Regions from separate parts of the Candidatus Thiodiazotropha sp. CDECU1 genome, predicted to be linked through region 2. Evidence: predicted binding sites of a transcription regulator. Region 2 holds the regulator's gene; the other holds the start of a gene.

Region 1 (4,200 bases), 2.0 Mb from region 2:
CGTATGGGTGTGATTGTGCATCACGGCATAAGCGCAGATCGAGATTGAGAATACCCCATCCAGCTGCTTGAGCTTTTCCACTATCCAGTCTCTACGGTGTTCGTAGCTACGACCGGTTAATTCATCCTCTCCGCACAGGAAGGCGCGGCGCACACAGCGCGATACACAATGGTAATAGGGGGTTTCTTCAAGACAGATCTGTTGCTTGCGCGATATCGTCATGGCCGGCTCCGTGGCATGGTTACATTCCTTGTGCCGCCTGACTTTAATGCACCTGAATGCTCTTTTCAAATGGTGACTGTCTTAATATACTATAGTAGTGATGTTTTTGTTGATAATTCTTCTGGTCGATCATGGTGTGATTTAATATGGAATCGAGTACAATTTTTAGATGGATCTGGCGTGTCAATGGTGTCCTGGTTTTACGAGTCTTGCCAAGTATTGCAGACATCCATTCATGAGGTCGCCAGATTGAAAGGTAGTGCCAAGAATCTTATTTGCTGTTCTCTGTCAGAACCCCAACTGATGCAATCATGTAGTCTACCGCCTGTCTGATCTGTTCATCCTTGAGCCGGTTGTTCCCACCCCGGGGCGGCATGCGAAACTTGTCGTCGCTTCCCTTGATGCCGTTCAGGGCACTTTGGTAGAGGCTGGGGGCGCCTTTTTCGATTCGTGGTGCCCATGCAGTTGCATCTGTCACCGCAGGTGCACCCGAGACGCCCATCAGGTGGCAGTTGCGACAGGTCCCCATCCAGATGCCGCGTCCCTTTGCCAGGTGCTCTTCCGCGAAACGTGGCATATCCACAACAGATTCCTCTTGAGGCGCCTGCTCACTGCACCCGCCAAGCAGATAGAGACAAATTGCAATGGGTAAGATTCGTGACATGGCTACGCTTAGTGGGACATGGTTCCCAGTGTGCCAATGGTGAAGATGCCTGTAACAATGCTAAAGGGGAGTGCTGTTACCACCAAAGAGAGAAAATGCCAGCCGCTGAATCCTGAACGTATCCATGCATAGGCAGCGAGCACTGCGCCGAGCAATCCCAAAGCGCCTGCCGCGAAATAGTAAGTCTTTACGCAGTCTGTCAAACATGTGCGCTCTTCGAAATAACCCGACAACAGGTTGGCAAAGGTCAATCCGAGAAAGGCCCAGGAACCGACTGATACTAAGAGTGCGAGGGTAATGATTATCTTCACGCTAATCTCCGATTAACACGACATACTTAATCGTCGGGTAAATAGAAGTATATGGAGCAGCAAGCATGGCTTTCAACTAGGTTTAGTCTGGGGTTATTAATCTGCCGAGAATCACAACTCTTCCACTGTCTCATGCATCGGGTTTCGATACGCATAAAAGGATTGGGGCAGATCACCCTTCAGCATGTTTTTTGGCAAGTTTGAAGTAAATATTCAACAAGCAGGCTTGTGTCCTTTGTTCTCTCCAAAAACTCAATCTTCAATATCGTCGGATTAATTTACACGAATATTTTCGGGTATTTTATAACTCGCTGATTTTATTGTGCGGCATGAATAGTGCTCTATTTCCTATTCATCGGAGAAATGGATGTTAAGTGTAAGAAATAATCAAAGGAGAAAGGAGATATTGATATGAAACGGATACTCAAAACAGTTCTTACGGGTTTGCTTGGGCTCCCATTCACCGCACAAGCAATAATGATAGGCGATACGATCAATGGGTCAGGAAACACACTGACACCGGGTACTGCCATAATTGGTGCGGGAATTGAGTTTGAGGCACATGGTGGTTATATGGATTTCGATTTTGACGAGAACCTTTTAACCGTCTCTGTCACGAACCTGATTTCCTGGAGTGGATTTGGTGATTACATATTTAGTGATTTTAATGATGTCATCACAGGCGTGACAATGACTTCAAACACCTTTGTGTCTGGATTGACAGACTTTTCGTTTGATGATCACAGCATTACCCTGGATATAGATAGTGGTGAGCGCCAGCTTGACATGAGTCGTGCGGAAGCGGTCTTTGCCATCCAGACATATACAGGTACAAATACAAATTCGAATGTACCTGAACCCTCTACACTACTTCTTCTGGGAGCAGGTATAGTCGGTATAGGCGTTGCTCGTATTCGTCGATCAACAATTTAGCACCTCCATGCACTGAGGGGGGCTCACGCCCCTCTTTTTTTTTACCAATCTATAAATCCCATTTAACAGTTTATTTCACCAGTTTATTTCCGTTTACTATGCTTTTATAAATTGCACTATAGATCTATAACCATCGATAGGATATATAAACCGAGAATATGCAGGGATTATAAATGGCATTGGTTCGGAGAGTATATCCAAACGTAAGGCAAACAGATAAGGAGTGGCAGAGTGAACACAATATCAAATACTGCTTACTACTGCTGTGGCATACGGATGGAGGATGCCAGGAAAAATCGCTCAATCTGCAAGGATGTCTATGCAGAAAGATTCATGGATGAGAGGGGCAAACAGATATTCGAGCCGTTCAAGTCGGAGAAAATGCCTAACATATCGAATATCGTGAGGTGCCGACTTATTGATGATTATCTTGCTACCGAATTAGCTGAAAATAATAAGCTGACGATTATCACTGTTGGTGCAGGATTCGATACTCGACCGTATCGATCAAAGGGAGGCATATGGATAGAAATTGATGAACCACAGATAATCAACTACAAAAATGAAAGGTTGCCAGTGCAGGAGTGTTCTAACCCACTAAGTCGGATTTCAATTGACTTTACCCATGATTCTTTGTCTGAGAAGCTTAGAGAAGAAAGTAGCGAGAATTTAACAGTTATTATTATTGAAGGCGTATTCATGTATCTGGAACCGGAGGCGATCAGAAAAACAATTTGTAGCATCCAAGGATTGTTTCCCAGGCACGTACTCTATTGCGATTTGATGACAAAGCGTTTTTTTACAAAGTTTGCGCAGAGTGTTCATTCAAAACTCGTAGCATCCGGTGGTAGATTCACGGAAAGACCCGATTTGCCGGAGAAGATTTTCTTTGAGCATGACTATAAAGAGATTGAACGCACTCCAATGTTCAAACGGGCAGGAGAGCTGGGTCTCCTTTGGGATGAAGTGAAAATACCGAAATTTGTCAGCTGGTTGATGCTGAATCTATTTGCAAGAGACCTGAATGGTTATGCAGTGTATCGTCTGAATTTTGAAAAAATCTGAAAATTCATCACCCATAACGCCCCTCAATATAATCCGCAGTCTCTTTCTTATCCGGCGTAACAAACAAGTCTTCAGTTGCCTGGTGCTCCACAACCTTGCCCATCAACATGAAGATACACTCTTCACTGGCACGCCTGGCCTGCGCCATGTTGTGGGTGACGATGAGGATGGTGTATTTGCCACGCAGTTCCCAGATAAGTTCCTCGACGGCGGCGGTACCTTTAGGGTCGAGGGCGGAGCAGGGCTCATCCATTAACAGTACACTCGGCTTTACCGGCAGAAGCCGCGCGATGCATAGCTTCTGTTGCTCTTCCAGGGAGAGTTCGGTTCCCTTCTGGTTGAGCCGGTCTTTTACCTTGTCCCATAACAGCACCTGCTGCAGTGCGGATTCGACAATCTCATCCTCGTCGGAGTTCGATGATCCTGCTTTTTTGGCATGGATGCGGTGACCGAACAGAATATTGTCGCGTATCGACATAGGTAAGGGGTTCGGCCGTTGGAATACCATGCCGATCTGTTTGCGTACCTGGACGAGTTCCACGTCCGGATCGTAGATGTTCTTGTCCATGACATCGATGTTGCCTTCGATACGCACATAGCCGAGTCGTTCGTTAATGCGGTTGACGCTGCGCAGGAAGGTCGACTTGCCACAACCGGAGGGTCCAATCATCGAGGTGATCATACCGTTGCGGATATTGAGATCGACATCGAAGAGGGCCTGGAAGGTCCCATACCATAGGTTGAGCTTGCTGGTTTTGATGGCTAACTCGGGTGCTTGTTCATTCATTGTATTAGCTTGTGTTTGTTTGTAACTGGCAGAAGTTTCTCAGTATTTGCAGTTTTCAATTCTGTAACAAGGAGTACTTTTCTGACCCTCGGCACCTGACGGTTGTCTTTCTCCGACGCACCGACAGCAGTTCCATGCGCCCGAAGGAAGTGCCCTTGGGGTATGCTGACGGGGCTTACGCGGCGTCCTTGCCGCTACTGCGAAAAACAACCGTCAGG
Region 2 (4,200 bases):
CCTGATCGATATAGATCTGTTGTCGTTCAATGAAATCCTGAGTGGCATTATAGCCATCGAGCATCAGCATATGCTGGCGCACAGCGGTTTCAACCAGGATAGCCAGGTTACGACCGGCGGCAACCGGCAGGCTTGTCATCGGGATTTCAACCCCGAGCAAGGTTCTTGTTGAATGACAGCCTTCGAGACGATCCATATCATGTAGTTTCTTGTCATCGAAATGCAGCAGATCAATGATCAAGTGCAACTCTTTATTGGGTTTGATGGCGCTGTTACCGAACATGGCGCGGATATTGATCATGCCCAGTCCACGCACTTCCAGAAAATCCTGTAAAACCTTCGGACAACGACCGATGAGTGTTTTACTGGCTGATTTATAGAGCTCCGTTGCGTCATCCGCAATTAGACAATGTCCGCGGGAAATGAGCGCCAGTGCGAGTTCGCTTTTACCGATCGCCGGATCACCGCTGAACAGCACTCCCCTGCCCAGGACCTCCATATAGACCCCATGTACCAGCAGCTTTTCACCCACCGGCTGGCTGAAGCGTTCCACCAGGCGTTTTATCACCTGATTATCGGATTGCGGGGTATAGAAAAGTGCGACATTCCTATCCATGGCCTGTCCCTCACACTCTTGAAGTGGTTTTAAACCATCGGTAAATATAAGCGCGGCCGGTGAGGCCTTGAATAGAACCTGTAGGTATTCATGATAGGCATCCTTTTCCTCACTCAGCAGATGTTTCCTTTCCGGTGGCCCGATGACCTGGATCTGATTGGGCCTGATCAAGTTGAGGGGGCCAGCGGGCTGCCTTCCATGCTGCAGCTCGATATCCACCACAATCTCCGCGTCTCCCCCCTCACCATTCCAGGTCAGCGAAAGTTCGCTGGCCAACTCATCATAGAGATCCCGAATGGTATAGATTGGCTTCATTAAGCAGAGATTATAGCTTCCCGTTGCTGGATCAGTTCATAAAGATCATGTGCGCTTGCCGCCTGCCTCAGGGCAGTGCAGAACTCCTCATCATCGAACATCTGCGCCAACTTGGCCAAAAGCTGCAGATGTTCGTCGGTTGCCTCCTCCGGAACCAACATTGCAAAGGCAAGATCAACCGGCTGATTATCGATTGCGTCGAAATCGATTCCCTCGGGGAGCTGGATAAACGCTGCAAGCGCTCCAGTGATTTGCGGCATGCGGGCGTGGGGCAGGGCGATACCCTTGCCCAGACCGGTGCTACCCAGCCTTTCACGCTCGAGGAGCGCATCAAATACCAGATCTTGATTGAGATCGGGAACAGCCTCGGCCAAGCGCTGACCGAGCTGTTCCAATACGCGCTTCTTGCTGGCAGCCTCCACTTTGCAACCGATCCGTTCTTCCACAAGATAGCCGTTTGGAAACATGGAGACCTCGCCAGTTCAATCAGCCCGTATTACTCAGACGCATACTTAACGCCGCTACCGGCGCGATGACTTTTCATTTTCTCCTTGTGTTTCAACACCTGCCTATCGAGTCTATCCGTGAGCAGATCGATGGCTGCATACATATCTTCCTGTACAGAGTCCGCATAAACACTCGCACCGTTCACTTGCATTGTAGCTTCTGCCTTCTGCCTCATTTTCTCCACGCTCAAGATAACGTGGACATTGATCACATTATCAAAATGGCGCTCAAGACGTTCAAACTTATTGTCTACATAGCTTTTCAAGGCATCGGTTACATCCACATGATGACCGGTCACGCTAATTTGCATAATTTTCTCCTATCTTAGATGAGGTTACCCATCACCCTGCCTGATGTCACTAATTGAGGACCAATCGTACTTTCAGTATATGCTGTGCAGCAATCCGCATAAGCCTCGTGCCTGGCTGCATCCGCAAAGGGATCGCTGTTAACAACCTGCGATTCGTCGCTCAAATAACTCCTATATCAGACGCTTACGTTCGTTCGATGGAGGAATACCCATCGACTCTCGGTACTTTGCCACTGTCCGACGGGCGACTTCGATACCCTGATCAGACAAAAGAGCGGCAATCTTGTTGTCACTGAGAGGCTTGTTGGGAATCTCAGCGGCTATCATTTTCTTTATCAGCGCGCGAATCGCTGTAGACGAGCACTCACCTCCCGCACTGGTGCTGACATGGCTGGAAAAGAAATACTTGAACTCCAGTGTCCCCCTGGGTGTATGCATGTATTTCTGGGTTGTCACACGGGATATGGTCGATTCGTGCATTTCCAACGCCTCAGCGATATCCCTCAAAACCAGAGGCTTCATCGCCTCTTCTCCATGTTCGAAAAACCCCCTTTGATACTCTACGATTTTACTCGCTACGCGTAAAATAGTCTCGTTTCTACTCATCAAACTCTTAATGAACCAACGAGCTTCCTGTAAATGGTTCTTCAGAAAGGTGTTGTCTTCGCTCTGATCCGCGCGCCTGATCAAATTGGCATAACCTGTGTTCACCCGCAATTTTGGCGTCACCTCGCCATTCAGCTCGACTATCCAGCGACCGTTTTGCTTGCTCACGAACACATCGGGTATGACATAATCCGGCTCGCTGCTGGCAATCAGTGAACCCGGGTGGGGATTAAGTGTACGAATCAGCTGCATCACCGCCACAAGCTCATCCTGATTGATCTTCATCCTGCGTATGATCTGATTTTGATCCTGCGCGGTCAAAAGATTGAAATAGTCCCTGCAAAGCTTGATTGCCAACTGCCGATAGGCGGTCGATTCGGGTAGTTGATTCAACTGGATGAGGAGACAGTCCTGAGGGCCCTGGGCCCCCACGCCAGGCGGGTCGAACGCCTGGATCCGGTGCAACACCGCATTGATATCCTCAATGGTGGCCTCTTCATCGTTGAGCGACTCCAGCACCTCCTCCGGATCACCGGTGTAATAGCCATCCTCATTGATGCCGTCGATGATGTTTGTGGCGATTGCGATATCCTGGGGTGAGAAAGGCGTCAGGTTCATCTGCCATACCAGATGGTCATGCAGGGTTGTGGCACTACTATTGTGCATCAAATAGTCGTGATCGTTCGTCTCGCCACCACCGCTTGAAGTGGGCTGATAACTGTCGTAGACATCGCTCCATTCGCTATCGACCGGCAGTTCCTCCGTCGCTTGGGGCGCATCAGTCTTAATTTCACGTTCGTTGTTGATGTCGTTGCTGTTCGCATCAACCGCCGCAGATTGCTCCGACACCCCGCTGTCAGCGGCCTCCCCCTCCTTGGTGGTGTTCTGTTGACCAAACTCCTCTTCCACTTCGAGCATGGGGTTGGTCTCCATCACCTCCTGAACCTCCTGACTCAGGTCGAGCGCGGAGAGTTGCAGCAGGCGTATTGCCTGCTGCAATTGAGGTGTCATGGTTAGATGTTGACCGAGCCGGAGCTGTAGGGCCTGCTTCATCGCAGATGTTATCTTTGGACCTGGTATGTTATTTGTATGTCTTTAATTTCATTCTAGCTAAAAAACGCCGCAGAGGAAAAATATATTTCTTGGCTGAATCCCACTGCATTACCTTGCCCAATGCCCGAACCATTCAAGGATTAATCCTGTAATTCATTTAAAATCAACAGGATAACCAAGCCCCCTCAGTCTGCTACATGGAAAAATCCTCACCGAGATAGACACTTCGAACCTCCTCGTTCTGAAGTATCTCTCCCGTGGAGCCCTCAGCCAACACGCGACCGCTGTTGATGATATAGGCCCGATCACAGATATCCAGGGTCTCTCTGACATTATGATCCGTAATCAGGACGCCTATTTGCAGGGCCTTCAGGTGCTGAATGATCTTCTTGATATCGATGACCGCAATGGGATCGACACCGGCAAAGGGTTCATCCAATAATATAAAGCGCGGCCGAATGGAGAGGGCCCTGGCAATCTCCAGACGCCTGCGCTCACCCCCGGAGAGGCTCATTGCCAGGCTTTCCCTCAAGTGCCCGATACCTAACTCCAGTAACAGCTCGTCACACAGCTCACGGCGTCTGGCGGCATCCAGCTGCTCCTGGGTCTCCAGGATCGCAAGAATATTCTGCTCCACACTCAGGCGGCGAAAAACCGATGGCTCCTGAGCCAGATAGCCGATACCGCTGCGTGCCCGTTTATGCATCACCTGATCGGTCAATACCTCTCCATCCAGGAGTATCTCCCCACTATCCGCCTGGATCAGGCCAACGATCATATAGAAACTGGTGGT

Evidence for each region. Region 2 encodes sigma-54, which starts transcription at its own class of promoters, with help from an activator protein. Its sites were predicted from a motif close to TGGCANGNTNCNTGCTT; they were not measured.
Region 1: the regulator sigma-54 is predicted to act here: its motif matches at 1,523-1,539, upstream of R2K28_RS09390 (PEP-CTERM sorting domain-containing protein).

Annotation. Positions count from the first base shown of each region.
Region 1 covers NZ_OY734020.1:2,072,020-2,076,219, forward strand. Annotated here, with positions in the region: gene R2K28_RS09375 (transposase) at 1-222, opposite strand, end outside; gene R2K28_RS09380 (c-type cytochrome) at 494-886, opposite strand; gene R2K28_RS09385 (hypothetical protein) at 895-1,197, opposite strand; gene R2K28_RS09390 (PEP-CTERM sorting domain-containing protein) at 1,609-2,130, shown strand; gene R2K28_RS09395 (class I SAM-dependent methyltransferase) at 2,362-3,195, shown strand; gene R2K28_RS09400 (phosphate ABC transporter ATP-binding protein) at 3,203-3,982, opposite strand.
Region 2 covers NZ_OY734020.1:4,119,045-4,123,244, forward strand. Annotated here, with positions in the region: gene hprK (HPr(Ser) kinase/phosphatase) at 1-931, opposite strand, end outside; gene ptsN (PTS IIA-like nitrogen regulatory protein PtsN) at 931-1,398, opposite strand; gene hpf (ribosome hibernation-promoting factor, HPF/YfiA family) at 1,428-1,748, opposite strand; gene R2K28_RS18845 (RNA polymerase factor sigma-54) at 1,920-3,407, opposite strand; gene lptB (LPS export ABC transporter ATP-binding protein) at 3,601-4,200, opposite strand, start outside.